DNA from 4 places in the Agrobacterium sp. 22094 genome. Region 4 is predicted to be linked to each of the others. Evidence: predicted binding sites of a transcription regulator. Region 4 holds the regulator's gene; each other region holds the start of a gene.
What was found. The regulator PhoB, encoded in region 4, activates phosphate uptake and scavenging genes when phosphate is short. The targets are predictions, from matches to a motif close to TGTCATNNANCTGTCAT.

Region 1 (4,244 bases), 1.6 Mb from region 4:
TGAGGAAGCGCTGGATTTCGGAACGAACCACGTCGGGTGACGGGCGCGTCTTGCAGGTCGGGGAGGCGGGGTTCCACTCCACATCGAGTACCGGCGGCAGCTTCATCGATTCCTTCGGAACGTTGCGGATGAACCAGTCAGCCTGCGCATCGGCGGGCGCGCAGAAGTAATAGAAGTGATAAGGCGCGTGCGGCACACCGGCGGCGGCCGCGCCGCGCCAATATTCTTCGAATCGGGAATCGAGACGATCGGTGCCTTCGGTCGCCTTGATGAAGGCGAATGATACGCCGGACTTGCGCACGGTCGCCCACTCGATCTCGCCATTCCACTTGGAAACGTCGATGCCGTGGACCTCGTGTCTGTGTGGCGATTCGCGGCCGAAATCGTGCGGATCGTTATCCTTGAACTTTGGTCGTGCGACGGAGGCAGTCTCGAGGAAATCGTAACTGGTCGAGGTGCAGCCACTAAGGACCAGCAAGGTGCCAAGAAGAGCCGGAATGAGCCGCCGCATGATGTTCCCAGTTGAATGAGTTCCCGCCGATTGCGCGGCCGGCTCATTGGCCGACGCGGCATATCGTTAATCCGTATTTACCATAACAGGGTAAACAAGCGGTTATGACAAGTGGACGGATTAAGAATTCATTCCTGAGCGGTGAGGCGGCTTTCTCAAATTCTCGGCATCGTCAGCACAGCACGCCATGCATAGCCGCGGGCGAGCGGCTCGAACTCAAGGGATGCATTATGGCTTCCGGCAAGCGTCTCCAGTACGTAGCGGAGGTTTGAACGCGGTGTGACGTGGAACTTCGTCAGCCACGCCTGCAGCAGGCTGCGGAACCAGACGGGCAGGTGCTCCTGCTGGCCGAAATCGACGATATGCAGCGATCCGCCCGGTGCCAGCGACAGGAGGGCACGTTCCACGGCCTTTTCCCATTCGGGAATCATCGAGATCGCATAGGAAATCATGATGCGATCGAACCCTTCGCTACGACCGAACTCTCCCAGCCTAAAGGTGGTGGCGTCGGAAACGCGCAGCGTTGGACGCGCCACCTTGCCCGAGAAGTTCTCTGCCGCCGTACTCAGCATCTCGGCGGAGATATCGAGACCGTAGAGCTTGGCGAGCGGAAAATGACGGGCGGCGAGCAGGAGATTGCGGCCTGTGCCGCAGCCGACCTCCAGAAGGCTGCCGCCATGGGGAACATCCAGACGTTCAATCGTGCGGTCACGGCCGAGGAGATAGTATTTGCGGGTGATGTCGTAGATGTGCCGCTGATGGCGGTACATTCTGTCCATCAGGGTCGCATGCTGGGCGTCTGCGAGGCCGACGCTGTCTCCGATGCTCTTCATGCCGATGCCCTCTGATAGATGTGGAAGCCGCCATAGATGGCCGATCGGTCCTTCGCGTTGAGCTCAAGCGAGCGGTCTTCGAGATAGGACCATTGGGCACGGATATCGTCAGATAGGCGGCCCTCGATGACACTCTTTTCTGCCGCCGTGCGGAAGATCACACGTGCGTCGGGTGTCGCCGTGCGGCTGATCTGCGCCCATAGCTCGTTGATCTGCACGTCGCTCATCCAGTCCTGCGCATCAAGCAGCACATAACGATCCACCGACGAGGCGGGTTTGGACGCCAGAAGCTCGGTGAAGGTGGCGTGATGGACAGTGACGCGATCGGCATTCTTGCGAATGGCGTCGTAATATTCGGGTTTCAGATAATCCGGTAGTGTCCCTTCGCCGGCATCTGGGTAGCGGCGGGCAAAGGCCTGCCAGGCAAAGTAATTGTCTTTCAGGGAGAAGTCGCAGGCGAGCTTTTCCAAGCGTCTGCGCAAGACGGGCGCGATGGTGTTGCCGTCCGAGAGGCTGGCCAGTTCGTCATATTGGCGCGGTGGAATCCCGAGGCCGAAGAGCGAGCTCTTGCGCTTGGTCAGCCAGCGGATCATCGGCTTGTCGAAGAGAGGTGCCACCTTCTCGTCGAAGAACTGGCGCTGCTCTTCCATCGAGCGGGTCTTTGCAATGTCCTGGAGCTTGACGCCGTGCAGGCGCGCCAAGAGGTGTCCGGCGCCGATGAAGCGGCCGAGCAGTCCGGTACGGTAGATGTTGCGATCGAAAACGGAGATGCGACGGCGTCCTGCAATCGTGCGCTTCGACCAATAAGCGCGCGTCTGCGCATCGAGGTTCGGGGCGATGAAGCGGTCGTAGCCTTCGCTGTTGGAGCCGATATTGGCCTTGCCGAATTGGCGCACGACATCGCCATGGCTCGGCAGGTGGCAGAAGGCAGCGAGCTTCAGCCGATTGAGAGCGATGTGGTGGGGGTTGAGATCGACGACGTCGATGCTTTTCGGGCTCTGCGACAGGTAGGCCAGCGCATTGCAGCCACCCGAACCGATGGTCACGATGCTATGACCTTCGCAAAGCTCCATGGCCTGCATGTCGACATCCGGGTCCTCCCAGATCTGCGGATAGACGAGGCCGGAAAACAGCATGCCGAACAGCCGCTCCGACAGGCCGCTGGTCGAAAGCGCCTTGTGCTGGAGAAGGGCGGCCTTGAGCTTGGTATTCTTGCTGAAGCCGGTTTTGGGGGCAGCACTCGTCATATGATTCCACCTATCGTTCGGGTGACAGGCGTGTAGCGTCAGGACGCAACAGTTTAATGACGGGAGGAGCGGGAGGCAGTCGCTCCGCTAGCACGCGTTGATACAAACGGTGCCCGGAGCAATGCCGCAGAAGGCGTTCAACTGCCCTTTGTTCAAGGGCGGGTCAGACCATAGACAATTGAGGGAATAGAGCGTTCTGCTACTGACGCAGGACGTGGAGCATGTTCTTGCGCTTGGCGTCGTAATAATAGCCGCGGGCATAAAGACGCACAGCGCCGTCACGATCGTTCTCAGATACCTTCCACGCACCGCTCAGATATTTGACGGCATAGCGCAGATTTGTCTCTGCATCGAAAAGACCGGAGGCGGGGCCACTGAAACCCATGGAACGGGCGGTGGCATGCTTGATCTGCATCAGGCCAAAGTGGCCACGATTATATGCGCCGGGATTGTAGCGGCTTTCGCGCATGACGACGCGGTGCACCAGATCTTCAGGGACGCTATACATGGTGGCGTATTTGGAGATCAGACCGCTGAGCTTCTCGCGACCGACGGGCTGCGGCCCGGTGCTGAGACCCTCGCGCGTGCTGATCGCAGCCAGCGCTGCATTCTGCGGGGCAGAAGCGTAGGCGAGAACGGTGCTGTCAGGCTTGGGCAGCGGCACGATCGTTTGCGCGCGCACCATGTCTTCCGTCAACTGCACAGGGGCCGCCGATGGCGTACCGGGTGGTGGCGGGGCCGGTGGGAAGGAGCCCTTGACGGCGACGACCTGCGGCAGGGATGCGGTGGCGGAGGTGTTTGCTGCGGCCTGAAGGCCGGCTGCGTGATTGGTAGTCATCGCCGTTGCTGCAACAGGCGTTGCGCCAAGCGATGCTGCCGTTGTGGCCGATGCCATTTGTGGCGTGCCAGTCGGCGATTGCATCTGCGCGGAAATCGCGGCTGCGGCTGCAATTTCTGCTGCCGGGGGAAGAGCGACACGACCGCCTTTGATGGCTGGTGTGGAGGGCGTAGGGGTTGTCGCGGAATTGGATGCGACCTGAACCGGGGAGGCCGCATCGGCTGCTGTCGGCGCGTTGGTCGCTGCCGCTGCTACGGTGCCGGGCTGATGGCCCTCGGTCGTAGTTTGCGTGCCGGGCGCTACCGTACCTGGCGCCGTTGCCGGCGCTGCGACGGGTGCGGCCGCAATCTTCGGGGAATGAACGTTGGAATTCGCTGAATATTCGACGCTGGTGCATCCTGCCAAGGCCAGCGTCAATCCCATGGTGGACGACAAAAGTGACGCCGATTTACGGCGCAAATTGCCAGAAAATATCATGCTGCCGCCTCTACTTTGCCTGCCCGTTGATGCCCCCGTATCAAACGAAGCACGCAGTCTCCTGGGCGGATCATTAACCTATCGTAAGGATTCCGGCAAGACGGGAGGCGTCATATGTGTTTCAGGCGGCGATGCGCCGGTAGCCGGCGGAGACGGCGCGGCCTGTAATGAAGCGCGTTCCGCGGTTGTTTCGGACCTTTTTCGTCACCGATGCACGACGCACCATGGCGATCGTCGAGCGGGCAAAAGTGGCCTGCAGAGTGAGGCAGAGAAGGGACAGGACCAAGGTCGCGGCCTGCATCTGCGTCAATGTTTCCACCACGTCGCGGGAGCGATTG
Region 2 (4,244 bases), on a different contig from region 4:
GGTGCGCGTCAAGGATGCGCTCGATATCGTCGACCGGCTGGTCGGTCAGCTCGCAACCGCGATTCGTGCGGCGGCAGCCGTTGCGCTGATCGCCTCGGTGCTGGTGCTGGCAGGCGCCCTGGCGGCGGGGAACCGTGCGCGCACCCGCGATGCCGTGATCCTGAAAACGCTCGGCGGCACTCGATCCATGCTGATCCGCGCCTTCTCCTATGAATACATGATCCTTGGCGTGGCAACCGCCACCTTCGCCCTTCTGGCAGGCGGCGTCTCCGCATGGTTCGTGATTGCCCGCATCATGAAGTTGCCCTCTAGCTTCCTGCCCGATGTGGCAATCGGCACGCTTGTCGTGTCGCTGGTGATGACGGTGGGCATCGGGCTGATCGGCACATGGCGCATCCTCGGCCAGAAGGCTGCACCCGTGCTGCGCCAGGCGGGCGAGTAAGCCGCTGGATGCAAGTGAAAATCTAAAAAACGGAAAAGTTGTGCGCGATTTAACTTTTACGATTAATTCTTGGTAATGATGTCAAAAACGTTATCGCTTTTCGCGCATACGGTGTTTTTTCGCTATTTTTGGCACTTGTAACGGCTGCGCCATCGCCTCATATTCTCCGGTAGGCTTGCTGTAGCTCCGCAGCGGCGCCTGGGATAGTATCCACATAACGGTCTTATCCCGACACCGTAGCAACTTCGGAGCTAAAAGAGGAAACAATGGCTGACTTTAACAACTACCAGAACCGTATGGCCCAGGGCCGTGCTCAGTCTGGTGCGATGATCGACCAAGGTCTTCGCTCCTACATGGTGAAGGTCTACAACCTTATGGCGCTCGCGCTGGTGATTACCGGTGTTGCTGCCTTCGGTTTTGCTAGCCTCGCTGTAACAACCGATCCTGCGGCGGCCGTCGCGACGCTTAGCAACGGTACAATGCTGACCCAGCTCGGCGCTGCGGTCTACGCATCGCCTCTTCGCTGGGTCGTCATGCTGGCACCGCTAGCCCTCGTCTTCTTCCTGAGCTTCCGCGTTCATAAGATGAGCGTTTCTGCTGCTCAAGCAACGTTCTGGGTCTACGCTGCCCTGGTTGGACTATCGATTTCGTCGATTTTCGTGGCCTACACCGCAGCTAGCGTCGTCCAGACGTTCTTCATCACCGCTGCTTCTTTCGGCGCGCTGTCGCTCTACGGCTACACGACCAAGAAGGACCTGTCCGCCATGGGCTCGTTCCTGATCATGGGTCTGTTCGGCCTGATCATCGCGTCGGTCGTGAACATTTGGTTGGAGTCGAGCGCTGTTAGCTTTGCAGTCTCTGCAATCGGCGTTCTGATCTTTGCAGGTCTGACCGCCTACGACACGCAGAAGATCAAGGAAATGTACTTCGAAGGTGACGACGTTCTCGTGGCCGGTCGCAAGGCGATCATGGGTGCGCTGACGCTCTACCTCGACTTCCTGAACCTGTTCATGTTCCTGCTTCAGTTCCTGGGCAACCGGAACAACTAAGGATCGCAATAGCGCTCAAACAGAAAGGCGGCCACTGGCCGCCTTTTTCATGTCCGCCTATGAGGCCGAAGAAGTCGCTCCCCTGCCGCCTTGCTGCGTCGGCCCGAAGATTGGACTCGATTTCCGGGCCGATGCGTGGATTCAGAAAGGTAAAGCGTCCATTGTACGTCCAATCAGACGCACAGCGCTTTAGTCGATCAGCTTGAGCGCTTTATCGAACACCTTCAGCACCTGCGGCAGTTCATGCCCGCGCTTAAGAATGCGGCCATCGGTATTGATGACGCAGTAGGCGCCCTGCTTGGCAGCAAGCTTCGGGTTCTTCTCGATCCTGAAGAGCGGCATTTCGCCGGAGCGCTTGAAGACGGAGAAGACTGCCTTTTCCTTCATGTGGTCGATGGCGTAGTCGCGCCACTCACCTTCGCCCACCATGCGGCCGTAGACGCGCAGAATGGCGTCCAGTTCCCGGCGGTGGAAGGTCACGGGCAAGGGGTCCTTGGCCCGCTTGTATTCCCGAAGATCAACGACGGTAGAGCCTTCCCGGGTCTGGGAAGTCGCGTATTGCAAATCCGGCTGATCGGCCATCCGGCACCTCGCTCGACTGCTTATGACATCTCTGCGACAGTCTGTCCCCGCCTTGGCGAAATTGCAAGCCCGCAAAGTAGGGCGGCAAGGAGCGGCTTGTCCGGTAACCAATGAGGCAAAACAAGCGGGCGCAAATGCCCAATTTCGAACAAATCATGGCCCGAATTCAATGGAATAGTGCGATTGTCAATTGATGCCTAGGCACCAAGATGACCCGGTCCGGTGCATTGACCCTTTACCCCCAGCCCCCAATGCCCGGGCCGGATCTCCCCCAGCGGAGATCCCCAAAAATCTCGTCTTATCCCTCTGACTGCATCAGCACATTCGCGCCGACAATGGCCGATGGATTGCCAGCCGCATCCATCTTTTGCAGCAGCACGGCGCAGCCGCCGGATTTCGCCTTGCTCATGACGCTTGCTGGCAGCTTCACGGTCATCGCCTTGCCATCCCACATGCCGACCGTCTGCACATCATAGACGCTGTGCCAGTAGGAGATGGTCTTGCCCTGGTTCTCACCCTTCTGCACGTCGACGACCTGCTCGCGGTTGAAATAGGCAACCACGACCTCCGCCTTGCCCTGACCGGCACCGATATCGATCTCGATCTCATCGCCGACACGCTCGGTGCTGATCGGCACGTTCAAGCCCTCGCCCGCCTTGTTGAAATCGTCCAGGCGGCGGTAGATCGTCTGAATATCCGCGCCCTTCACATGGTCACGCCCATTCACCACCGCCTGCGGCGTATAGACGTTGTTGCGGCCAAGCGCACGGGCATAGCCGTACTGCCGCTCGGTATTTTCCTTCGACGCCAGCGAATCCGTCCAGCCGAGATAATTCCAGTAGTCGACATGATAGGACAGACCGATCACATCGCCATTCTGGATAAGCTTGCGCAGGTTGGCATCTGCCGGCGGGCAGGAGGCGCAGCCCTGCGAGGTGAAGAGCTCGACCACGCCTTTCAGCTGATCCTGAGCATAGGCCGCACCCGCAGAAAGCCCGCCGAACAGGCATAGGGAAACGCCGACGCTGCGAAGCCCGTTTCTGAAAATGCCGCTTCGCTGCGGGCCAATTGTATTCGGCATAGCGTGAACCCTTGTCTGAAGGCCGGTCCGAACCATTGATGCAATCAATTCGGGTATGGTGGCAAGGCGGAAAATAGCCTCGAACTCCGTTCAAGAGGAAGTCACGATGGGGTGAGCTTCGCAGGCTTCGCGTGAGGACGAAAAGGCAGGGGTTAAGACCCGTTCCTTCGGACCGATCAGACCCTCGGAAGAGGCCGTCCCAAAGGCCACAAAAAAACGCCGGGATCGCTCCCGGCGTTCGACGTCTTTGGACTGTCGGGTCAGGCTGCCAGATCGCGAAGAACGGTCTGCAGGATGCCGCCATTGTCCATGTAGGTCACTTCGTCCAGCGTATCGATGCGGCAAAGCAGCGGAATTTCCTTCACTGTGCCGTCCGAGTAGGTGATCTTGGCGATCTTGGTTTCGCGTGGCTTGATCTCGCCTTCGAGGCCTTCGATCGTAACCGTCTCGTCACCCTTCAGGCCGAGGCTTGCCCATGTCGTACCTTCCTGGAAGGTGAAGGGCACGACGCCCATGCCGACCAGGTTGGAGCGGTGGATACGCTCGAAGGACTGCGCGATCACGGCCTTGACGCCGAGCAGGTTGGTGCCCTTTGCCGCCCAGTCACGCGAAGAACCGTTGCCGTATTCGACGCCAGCGAAGATGACGAGCGGAACGCCCTCATCCTTGTACTTCATCGCTGCATCGTAAATCGACATCTCTTCCTTGGACGGATAGTGGATGGTGTAGCCACCTTCCTTACCGTTCGGCCCGAGCATGTGGTTGCGAATGCGGATGTTGGCGAAGGTGCCGCGCATCATCACTTCGTGGTTGCCACGGCGCGTGCCGTACTGGTTGAAGTCGGCAACCGCCACACCGTTTTCGGTGAGGTATGCACCGGCTGGAGACGCTGCCTTGATCGAACCGGCCGGAGAAATATGGTCGGTGGTGATCTTGTCGCCGAAGAGACCGAGAACGCGAGCGCCCTTGATGTCCTTGAGGCCAGTGCCCTTCTTGCCCATGCCGACGAAGTAAGGCGGGTTCTGGACGTAAGTCGAGTTGTCGTCCCAGGCATAGGTCTGGCCATCGGGAACCTGCACGGCCTGCCAGT
Region 3 (4,244 bases), 1.3 Mb from region 4:
CTTGACGGAGAGCGCGCCGATGACGGTGGTGTTGGTACGAACGATCGTGCGTGCCGCTTCCGGGTTGATGCCGGCACGGCCGACCAGCGCGAAGTAGTCATCGACATAGTCGCGGTAGCGTGGATCGTCTTCCGGGTTGACCACGGCGAAATCGGTATTCGGGCGAATGCGCAGGCCGAAGCGCTTCAGGCGCGTTTCGATGATCTGCGGACGACCGATAAGGATCGGGATGCCGGTGCCTTCTTCCAAAAGTACCTGAGCGGCGCGCAGCACGCGCTCGTCTTCGCCTTCGGCAAAGATGATACGCTTCTTTTCTGCGCTCTTGGCACTGTTGAAGATCGGCTTCATGATGAAGCCGGAACGCCAGACGAAGCGGTTCAACTGATCGAGATAGGCATCGAAATCGGTGATGGGTCGCGATGCGACGCCACTTGCGGCGGCAGCGCGCGCGACGGCGGGCGCAATGCGCAGGATGAGGCGTGGATCGAAAGGCGAGGGGATCAGGTAGTTCGGGCCGAAGACCGGCGTCTCTTCGCTATAGGCCTTGGCAGCGACTTCGGAGACTTCCTCGCGCGCCAGTTCGGCAATCGCGCGGACCGCCGCCATCTTCATCTCTTCATTGATGCTGGTTGCGCCGCAATCGAGCGCACCGCGGAAGATGTAAGGGAAGCAGAGAACGTTGTTGACCTGGTTCGGGAAGTCCGAGCGACCCGTGCAGATCATTGCATCCGGGCGTGCAGCGCGTGCTTCTTCCGGCATGATTTCAGGCTTGGGGTTCGCCAGTGCCAGGATCAATGGCTTTTCCGCCATCTTTGCCAGAAGCTCGGGCTTAAGAACGCCTGCGGCCGAGAGACCGAGGAAGACGTCTGCGCCCTCGATGGATTCGGCCAGGACGCGCTTGTCGGTCTTCTGCGCGTAGATTTCCTTCCATTCGTCCATCAACGTGTTGCGGCCATCATAGACGAGGCCTTCAATGTCGTGGACCCAGATGTTTTCGCGCTTAGCGCCCATCTCCACCAGCAGGTTGAGGCAGGCGAGAGCCGCTGCACCGGCACCGGATGCGACGATCTTGACGTCCGACAAGGCCTTGCCGGCGAGTTCCAGCGCATTGGTGACGGCTGCGGCAACGATGATTGCTGTTCCGTGCTGATCGTCGTGGAAGACCGGGATGTTCATCTTGGCGCGCAGCTGGCGCTCGACTTCGAAACATTCGGGCGCCTTGATGTCTTCGAGATTGATGCCGCCGAAGGTGGGCTCGAGTGCCGAAATGGTGGAGACCATATCGTTGATGCCGGGCGCGTCGATTTCGATATCGAAGACGTCGATATTGGCGAATTTCTTGAAGAGGACGGCTTTGCCTTCCATGACCGGCTTCGACGCCAGCGGGCCAATATTGCCGAGACCGAGAACGGCGGTGCCGTTGGAAATCACAGCCACAAGGTTTGCGCGTGCAGTATATTGCGCCGCCGTTTCCGGATTTTCATGAATGGCAAGGCAGGGGGCGGCGACACCCGGTGAATAGGCGAGCGCCAGGTCGCGCTGGTTGCCGAGCGGCTTGGACGCCTGGATCTCAAGTTTACCCGGGCGAGGATAGCGATGGTAGAAGAGCGCCTGCTCATCCAGATCCGCATTGCTGCTCTTGTTTTGCGTCGTGCCCTTGTCCTGAGAACTCATCTTTTTCACCGCTTTATTTCAATTGTCACGAAGGTCTTTGCATACAGCAAACAGTTCGACCGTACAGCCGTTTATTTGGCGGGTGGCATGCAAAAGCGAGAAAGGCGATATTCGCAAAAAGACCAGCGTCAGACCATGGAAGTGCCGCTTTGTCATCTTGCTGAAACACGAGTCTGGTTTTCCCAAGGGTGAAAGATTTCCAAACGCCTTTCATGAGACGAGGGGACGAGACCATGGCCACGCAGACCGAAACCAGACACTTCAGGACGCTTTTCATTTCCGACGTGCATCTTGGCTCGAAAGCGGCCAAGACGGATTTTCTGCTGGACTTTCTGAAGTATCACGAAGCGGACACGATCGTGCTCGTTGGTGATATCATCGATGGTTGGCGCCTTCGCCGCAGCTGGTACTGGCCGCAGGGCTGCAACGACGTGGTGCAGAAGCTTTTACGCAAGGCACGCAAGGGCGCGCGCATCGTCTACATCCCCGGAAATCACGACGAATTCTTACGCGAATTTCCCGGCACGCATTTCGGCGGCATCGAAGTGGCCGAGCGCATGATCCATGAGGCAGCGGACGGCAAGAAATATCTCGTGCTGCATGGCGACGAGTTCGACGTCGTCGTGCGCAATGCACGCCTTCTCGCTTACCTTGGTGACTGGGCCTACGATGCGGCGATTGCCGTCAACGTCGCGATCGCGGCGGTTCGCCGCCGTATCGGCCTGCCTTACTGGTCTTTTTCCGCCTGGGCGAAACTCCAGGTAAAGCATGCCGTCAACTTCATCGGCGAGTTCCAGCGTGTGGTGGCCGATGAGGCCCGGCGCAACAAGGTGGATGGCGTGATCTGCGGCCATATTCACCATGCGGTGGTGGAGGATATCGACGGTATTCGCTACATCAATACCGGCGACTGGGTGGAAAGCTGCACGGCCATTGTCGAAAACCTTGACGGCTCGTTCGAGCTGATCACCTGGATGCAGACCAGCGATAGCGCGGAAGAGCCAACGGTGCGCCAGCTGGAGCCGGTGATGTTTCCCAAGCTCGTTGATACAAAAGCGGCCTGAGGATGTCTTTATCCCCACAGCTCCGGCTGTGGCGGATGAACGAGCGAACCGTCATAGACAAGGCCCGGCTCCCGGTCTCGCGCCAGGAGTAGCGGGCCATCAAGATCGGCAAAGGCCACGTCTTGCGCCAGTAGCACAGCGGGTGCCATGGCAAGCGACGTTCCCAGCATGCACCCCACCATGATCTGATAGCCGAGACGCTCGGCTTCCTGCTTCATCACCAAGGCCTCGGTAAGGCCACCTGTCTTGTCGAGCTTGATGTTGATCGCATCGTAACGATCGCGAAGGGATGCAAGGTCTCTTGTGAGGTGGACGCTCTCATCCGCGCAGATTGCCACGGGTCGCTTAATCGTCGCCAGAAACGCATCGTTGCCGGCTGGGAGAGGCTGCTCGATCAAGGAGATCCCGAGCTCCGCGGCAACGGCCATGTGATGCTCGATATTGTCTTCACGCCATCCCTCATTGGCATCGACGATGATTGCGGCATCTGGTGCTGCCGCACGAACGGCGCGTAGGCGCTCTTCGTCGTCCTCTGTTCCCGTCTTTATCTTCAAGAGCGGACGGTGGGCGTTTTCCCTTGTCTTCGCCGCCATCGTCTGCGCATCGGCGAGCGAAATCGTGTAGGCCGTCATCAAGGGTTTTGGAGCAGACGGCAGAAAATGAGCAAAGGCGGGTCTCCCGGAGAGCTTCGCTTCCAGATCCCATAAGGCGCAGTCGACGGCGTTGCGCGCAGCACCCGGCTTCATGGCCTGCTGAAGATGCTCCCGGTCGAGCCCCGAAGCGATTGCCTTCGCGGCTGCGTCAATATCTGCCAGGACGCCTTCGATCGTTTCTCCATAGCGCGCGTAGGGGACGCACTCTCCCTGACCTTGAACGCCATCGTAGGAAATCGTGCAGGTCACCACATGGATTTCTGTGCGGCTTCCCCGCGAAATGGTGAAGCTTCCTGCAACCGGGAAGATTTGCGCTGTGGCTTCGAGGTAACGGCTCATCAAAATTGCCCTATAGTTGGGGGTAAAACCATGGAACCTGCAAAATATGTATCCATTTACGGTGCACCGCTGTGGCTTGCTGGTCCGGCAAAAGATATGAATCGTTAAGAGAATCTTTCAGTAAGCTGCATTCACGCGGAGAAATATGCAAGAACAGGAACCAGGCAAGCGGGTGGAACAGGCTGCAATCTCGCCGGATGAGAACGCGGAGCGCGGCGGCGCGCGCTACGTGCTCTCCGGTTCCTGGCGCAACGCGAACATCTCTCCCGTTCTGCCAGAACTCGACAAGATCGAAAAATCGGGTGCATCCGGGCCCATCACGATCGACCTGTCAGGTATCGACCATATCGATACGACCGGTGCATGGATCCTCCACAGCCTGAGAAGCCGCCTGGAGAAGTCCGGCTCGAATGTGAGCTTCGAGGGCAATGAGAAGGTCGAGGAGATCATCACCTCGCTTCCCGATGAAGCGCCGCTGCCGCCGAAGGATACACAAAAACAGGGTATTTTAAGC
Region 4 (4,244 bases):
TGGCAAATTACCCGACGACCCCGCTTGATCCTGCAACGGCCTTGCCGGTTCAGATCTACATGTGGGCGAACGAAGCCGAACGCGCCTTTGTCGAAAGAACATCCGGCGCTATCATCATCCTGCTTATGTTCCTCCTGGTGATGAATGTGGGCGCAATCCTGCTGCGTCGCCGCTTCGAACGGCGCTGGTAAAGCATCTCCAGGAAATGTGGATACCGGTTTTCTGCTCGGAAATGCGATAAGAAGCAAGGGAGAACGGAACAATGAACATGTTGTCGGAAGCAGCAGTTGAAAAGGCGCTGGACAAGAAAATGAATGAAGTTTCCTATAAGATGATCGGCAAGGACGTCTCCGTATATTACGGTGAGAAGCGCGCCCTTTACGATGTGAAGCTCAACGTTCGCGAAAACACGGTGACGGCTCTCATCGGCCCCTCGGGCTGTGGCAAATCCACCTTTCTGCGCACGCTGAACCGCATGAACGACACAATCGATGGCTGCCGCGTCACCGGCGAGATTACGCTCGATGGTGAGGATATCTACGATTCTGCCATCGATGTCGTCGAGCTTCGCGCTCGCGTCGGCATGGTGTTCCAGAAGCCGAACCCATTCCCGAAGTCGATCTACGAAAACATTGCCTACGGCCCGCGCATCCACGGTCTTGCCCGCAACAAGGCGGATATGGACCAGATCGTCGAGTCCGCCCTGCAGAAGGCAGGTCTTTGGAACGAAGCGAAGGACCGCCTGCAAGAATCCGGCACGGGTCTGTCCGGCGGCCAGCAGCAGCGCCTGTGCATCGCACGTGCCATCGCCGTTTCACCGGAAGTCATCCTCATGGATGAGCCATGCTCGGCGCTTGACCCGATCGCGACCGCCAAGGTGGAAGAGTTGATCCACGAGCTTCGTGCCAACTACACCATCGTCATCGTGACACACTCGATGCAGCAGGCCGCTCGCGTTTCGCAGCGTACCGCCATGTTCCACCTCGGCCACCTGGTTGAGGAGAACGATACGGACAAGATGTTCACCAACCCGGATGACCAGCGCACCCAGGACTATATCATGGGTCGTTTCGGCTGATCCTGTTGCTGCTTGCACATTCCACCGCGTCTGTCGCTCGAGCCACTAAAAAGGCTTGCGACAGGGCGTTTCGAAACTGGAGACTACGAACATGTCGACACATTCCCACATCATGTCCGCCTATGATGAGGAGCTGAAGTTCCTCAGCCGCCGGATCGCCGAAATGGGCGGCCTGGCCGAGCAGATGTGCGCCGATGCCGTGCGTGCGCTCGTCAATTCCGATGCAGCCTTGGCGCAAAAGGTTATCTCGGACGATACGATCCTCGATCACGCCGAGCGCGAAATCGGCGACAAGGCGATCGTCACCATTGCCAAGCGCCAGCCGATGGCAGCAGACCTTCGCGAAATCATTGGTTCGTTGCGCATTGCCGCAGACCTGGAGCGCGTCGGCGATCTGGGCAAGAACACCGCTAAGCGCGTCATCGCTGTTGCCGGCACCGGCGTTCCGCGCAAACTGGCACGTGGCCTTGAGCATCTGTCGGAACTGGCGCTTGTGCAGTTGAAGGAAGTGCTGGACGTCTACTCCACGCGATCGGCGGAAAAGGCCCAGGCCATCCGCGAGCGCGACGAGGAAATCGACGCCATGTACACCTCGCTCTTCCGCGAGCTTTTGACCTACATGATGGAAGATCCGCGCAACATCACCACCTGCACGCATCTTCTGTTCTGTGCCAAGAACATCGAGCGTGTCGGCGACCACGCCACCAACATCGCCGAGACCATCTACTACATGACCACTGGCAGCCAGCCGGAAGGTGAGCGTCCGAAGGACGATAGTTCCAACACGCTCGGCGCTGTGACCGAGTAAGCGACAGATAGGATCTGGAGCCATGGTGCCAAAAATCGCCGTTGTCGAAGACGAGGAGGCGCTGAGCGTCCTCCTCCGTTACAATCTCGAATCCGAAGGCTATGACGTGGACACCATTCCGCGTGGCGACGAGGCGGAAATCCGCCTTCAGGAGCGCACGCCGGATCTTTTGATCCTCGACTGGATGCTGCCGGGCGTCTCCGGCATCGAGCTTTGCCGTCGCCTGCGCATGCGTCCGGAAACCGAGCGTCTGCCGATCATCATGCTGACGGCGCGCGGCGAGGAAAGCGAACGGGTTCGGGGCCTGGCGACGGGCGCGGACGACTATGTCGTGAAGCCCTTCTCCACGCCGGAACTGATGGCACGCGTCAAGGCGATGCTGCGCCGCGCCAAGCCGGAGGTCCTGTCCTCGGTGCTGAAATGCGGCGATATCGAACTTGACCGTGAGACGCATCGCGTCCATCGCAAGAGCCGCGAAGTCCGTCTCGGGCCGACCGAATTCCGTCTGCTGGAATTCCTCATGACCTCGCCTGGTCGTGTGTTTTCCCGTTCCCAGCTTCTCGATGGTGTCTGGGGTCACGATATCTATGTGGATGAGCGCACGGTGGACGTCCATGTCGGTCGTCTGCGTAAGGCGCTGAATTTCTCCAGCATGCAGGATGTCATCCGCACCGTTCGCGGTGCCGGCTATTCCATGGAAGCCTGATCGGCTTCGGGAGCGCTTTGCTTGAAGGTACAAGCGCTCCTATTCTTGCGGCGTCAGAGCGGACAGCCCGTGGCTTCCCGGCGTCAAATCAATGTTGACGGAATGGGATATCGCGCGGCGTCTATCTCGTCCCTCGACAACGGGCTGCGCGTCAGCACCTCGGCATAATTGGCTCGGGTTCGAGCACCATAACTCTCCTTGATCGCGCTCATCAGTTCGATCTCCTGGTACATCCAGTTCCAGCGCGAATAGTCGTCCGGGCCGGTCGACTGGCGGCGCGCTTTTTCCCGAACCGCAAGCTCGCGATCGCGCACCACTTCTCCCGTCACGATCGACATCAACTGGAAGGCGGCATCGTCCATGTCCGTGGCTTCCCGACGCCAATATTCCTCTCCGCGCTCCTCGCAGATCAGCCAGTAGCTGCCGCGTCGCCATTCGACGTAAACGGTTCCGTCGCCACGGGTGCTGCGCGGGATTGGCGGGAAGGGCGTGTCGACGGCCCTGGCCCATAGCGCCGAGATATAGTCGTGCAGTGTGTCGATCGCGTCCATGATGATAGTCTGGGCGCGATTATTGCTGCAGGCAAGCTTGGATTATTTGGCAAAGCTGGAGACTGCCCAATAAAAAAGCGGACCGAAGCCCGCTTTCTGAATTGGTTCTGAGACAGACCTTACGCCTTGCGGCGTTCGCTGACCGGCTGGTAGGCCATCTTCGCGTGGAACTTGCAGTAGGGCGAGGCTTCAGACGCCTCGCAGCCGCAGAAATGGAAGTCGTCCTTGAGCGGGTCGCCGACCGGCCATTTGCAGGTACGCTCGGTCAGTTCCGTCAGCGTCAGGCGACGCGAGATCGGGATAACGACATTGTTGGAAGAACGAACATATTCCATGGGCTCGACGGTGTCGATGTCCATGTCTTCCTTGAAAGCGAGGGCACCAGAGCTACGGGCCGGTGCTGGACGGCTGGTCGCAGCGCGGGCCGGAGCCGCATAGCTTGCCGGACGCGGCGCTGCTGCGGGACGCTTGGGCGCAGGACGCGACGTGGCGACCGTGCCGCCGGCCTTGGCGCGACCTGGCAGGTTGAGGCGGTGAACCTTGCCGATGACGGCATTGCGGCTCACACCGCCTAGTTGTGCTGCGATCTGGCTTGCGCTAAGCCCTTCGGACCATAATCTCTTGAGCTTTTCTACTCGTTCGTCCGTCCAGTTCATGCCGCTTCTCCGCTCGTCGCGTTGTTTTCGGGCAGAATCCACCTACTATGCCATGGAGTGAACCACGCGCAGGCCATTCGCCAGATTGTAGGTGACTAGTTCCGCCGCATTGCAGTCTAGTAATTGACGGTTAACCTAATCGTCGGTTGACTCCGTGACAAGAGTCGCAGGAATCATCTGGAATCGATTTTCCGGTTTTCCCCAACTTGCTTCCCCTGTGAGTCAGAAAGGCAACACCTCGGGCCTGCGCGGCAAGCACCTACCAAGGCTTGTAAATGCCCGGAAGTGCCGAGATTTGTTGACATTAGGCGGGGAAGTGACAATAGTGCTCTCGCAATGAAGACAGCATGCAGGCCGCCGCGAGGCGGCATTTTTGATTTTCAGGGCAGGGATAACCCGCGAGCCCTATTGACAGTCGTCTGTCCCGACTTGACGTAAGGAGTGA

Region 1: ACTJK5_RS03290 (DUF3419 family protein) is a predicted target of PhoB. The motif match lies at 2,637-2,653, and genes of this name have one in related genera.
Region 2: ACTJK5_RS19585 (DUF2794 domain-containing protein) is a predicted target of PhoB. The motif match lies at 2,096-2,112, and genes of this name have one in related genera.
Region 3: ACTJK5_RS04415 (UDP-2,3-diacylglucosamine diphosphatase) is a predicted target of PhoB. The motif match lies at 1,825-1,841, and genes of this name have one in related genera.

What each region holds. Positions count from the first base shown of each region.
Region 1 is NZ_JBQEPX010000001.1:693,260-697,503, forward strand. It holds gene ACTJK5_RS03280 (glycoside hydrolase family 25 protein) at 1-511, opposite strand, end outside; gene ACTJK5_RS03285 (class I SAM-dependent methyltransferase) at 667-1,344, opposite strand; gene ACTJK5_RS03290 (DUF3419 family protein) at 1,341-2,591, opposite strand; gene ACTJK5_RS03295 (lytic transglycosylase domain-containing protein) at 2,791-3,906, opposite strand; gene ACTJK5_RS03300 (LysE family transporter) at 4,028-4,244, opposite strand, start outside.
Region 2 is NZ_JBQEPX010000005.1:144,714-148,957, forward strand. It holds gene ACTJK5_RS19575 (ABC transporter permease) at 1-442, shown strand, start outside; gene ACTJK5_RS19580 (Bax inhibitor-1/YccA family protein) at 709-1,491, shown strand; gene ACTJK5_RS19585 (DUF2794 domain-containing protein) at 1,681-2,073, opposite strand; gene ACTJK5_RS19590 (DUF1223 domain-containing protein) at 2,372-3,154, opposite strand; gene acnA (aconitate hydratase AcnA) at 3,415-4,244, opposite strand, start outside.
Region 3 is NZ_JBQEPX010000001.1:926,057-930,300, forward strand. It holds gene ACTJK5_RS04410 (NADP-dependent malic enzyme) at 1-1,674, opposite strand, end outside; gene ACTJK5_RS04415 (UDP-2,3-diacylglucosamine diphosphatase) at 1,908-2,738, shown strand; gene dgcA (N-acetyl-D-Glu racemase DgcA) at 2,747-3,730, opposite strand; gene ACTJK5_RS04425 (ABC transporter permease) at 3,876-4,244, shown strand, end outside.
Region 4 is NZ_JBQEPX010000001.1:2,264,351-2,268,594, reverse strand. It holds gene pstA (phosphate ABC transporter permease PstA) at 1-191, shown strand, start outside; gene pstB (phosphate ABC transporter ATP-binding protein PstB) at 263-1,078, shown strand; gene phoU (phosphate signaling complex protein PhoU) at 1,170-1,886, shown strand; gene phoB (phosphate regulon transcriptional regulator PhoB) at 1,909-2,592, shown strand; gene ACTJK5_RS11075 (hypothetical protein) at 2,676-3,143, opposite strand; gene ACTJK5_RS11070 (GcrA family cell cycle regulator) at 3,263-3,799, opposite strand.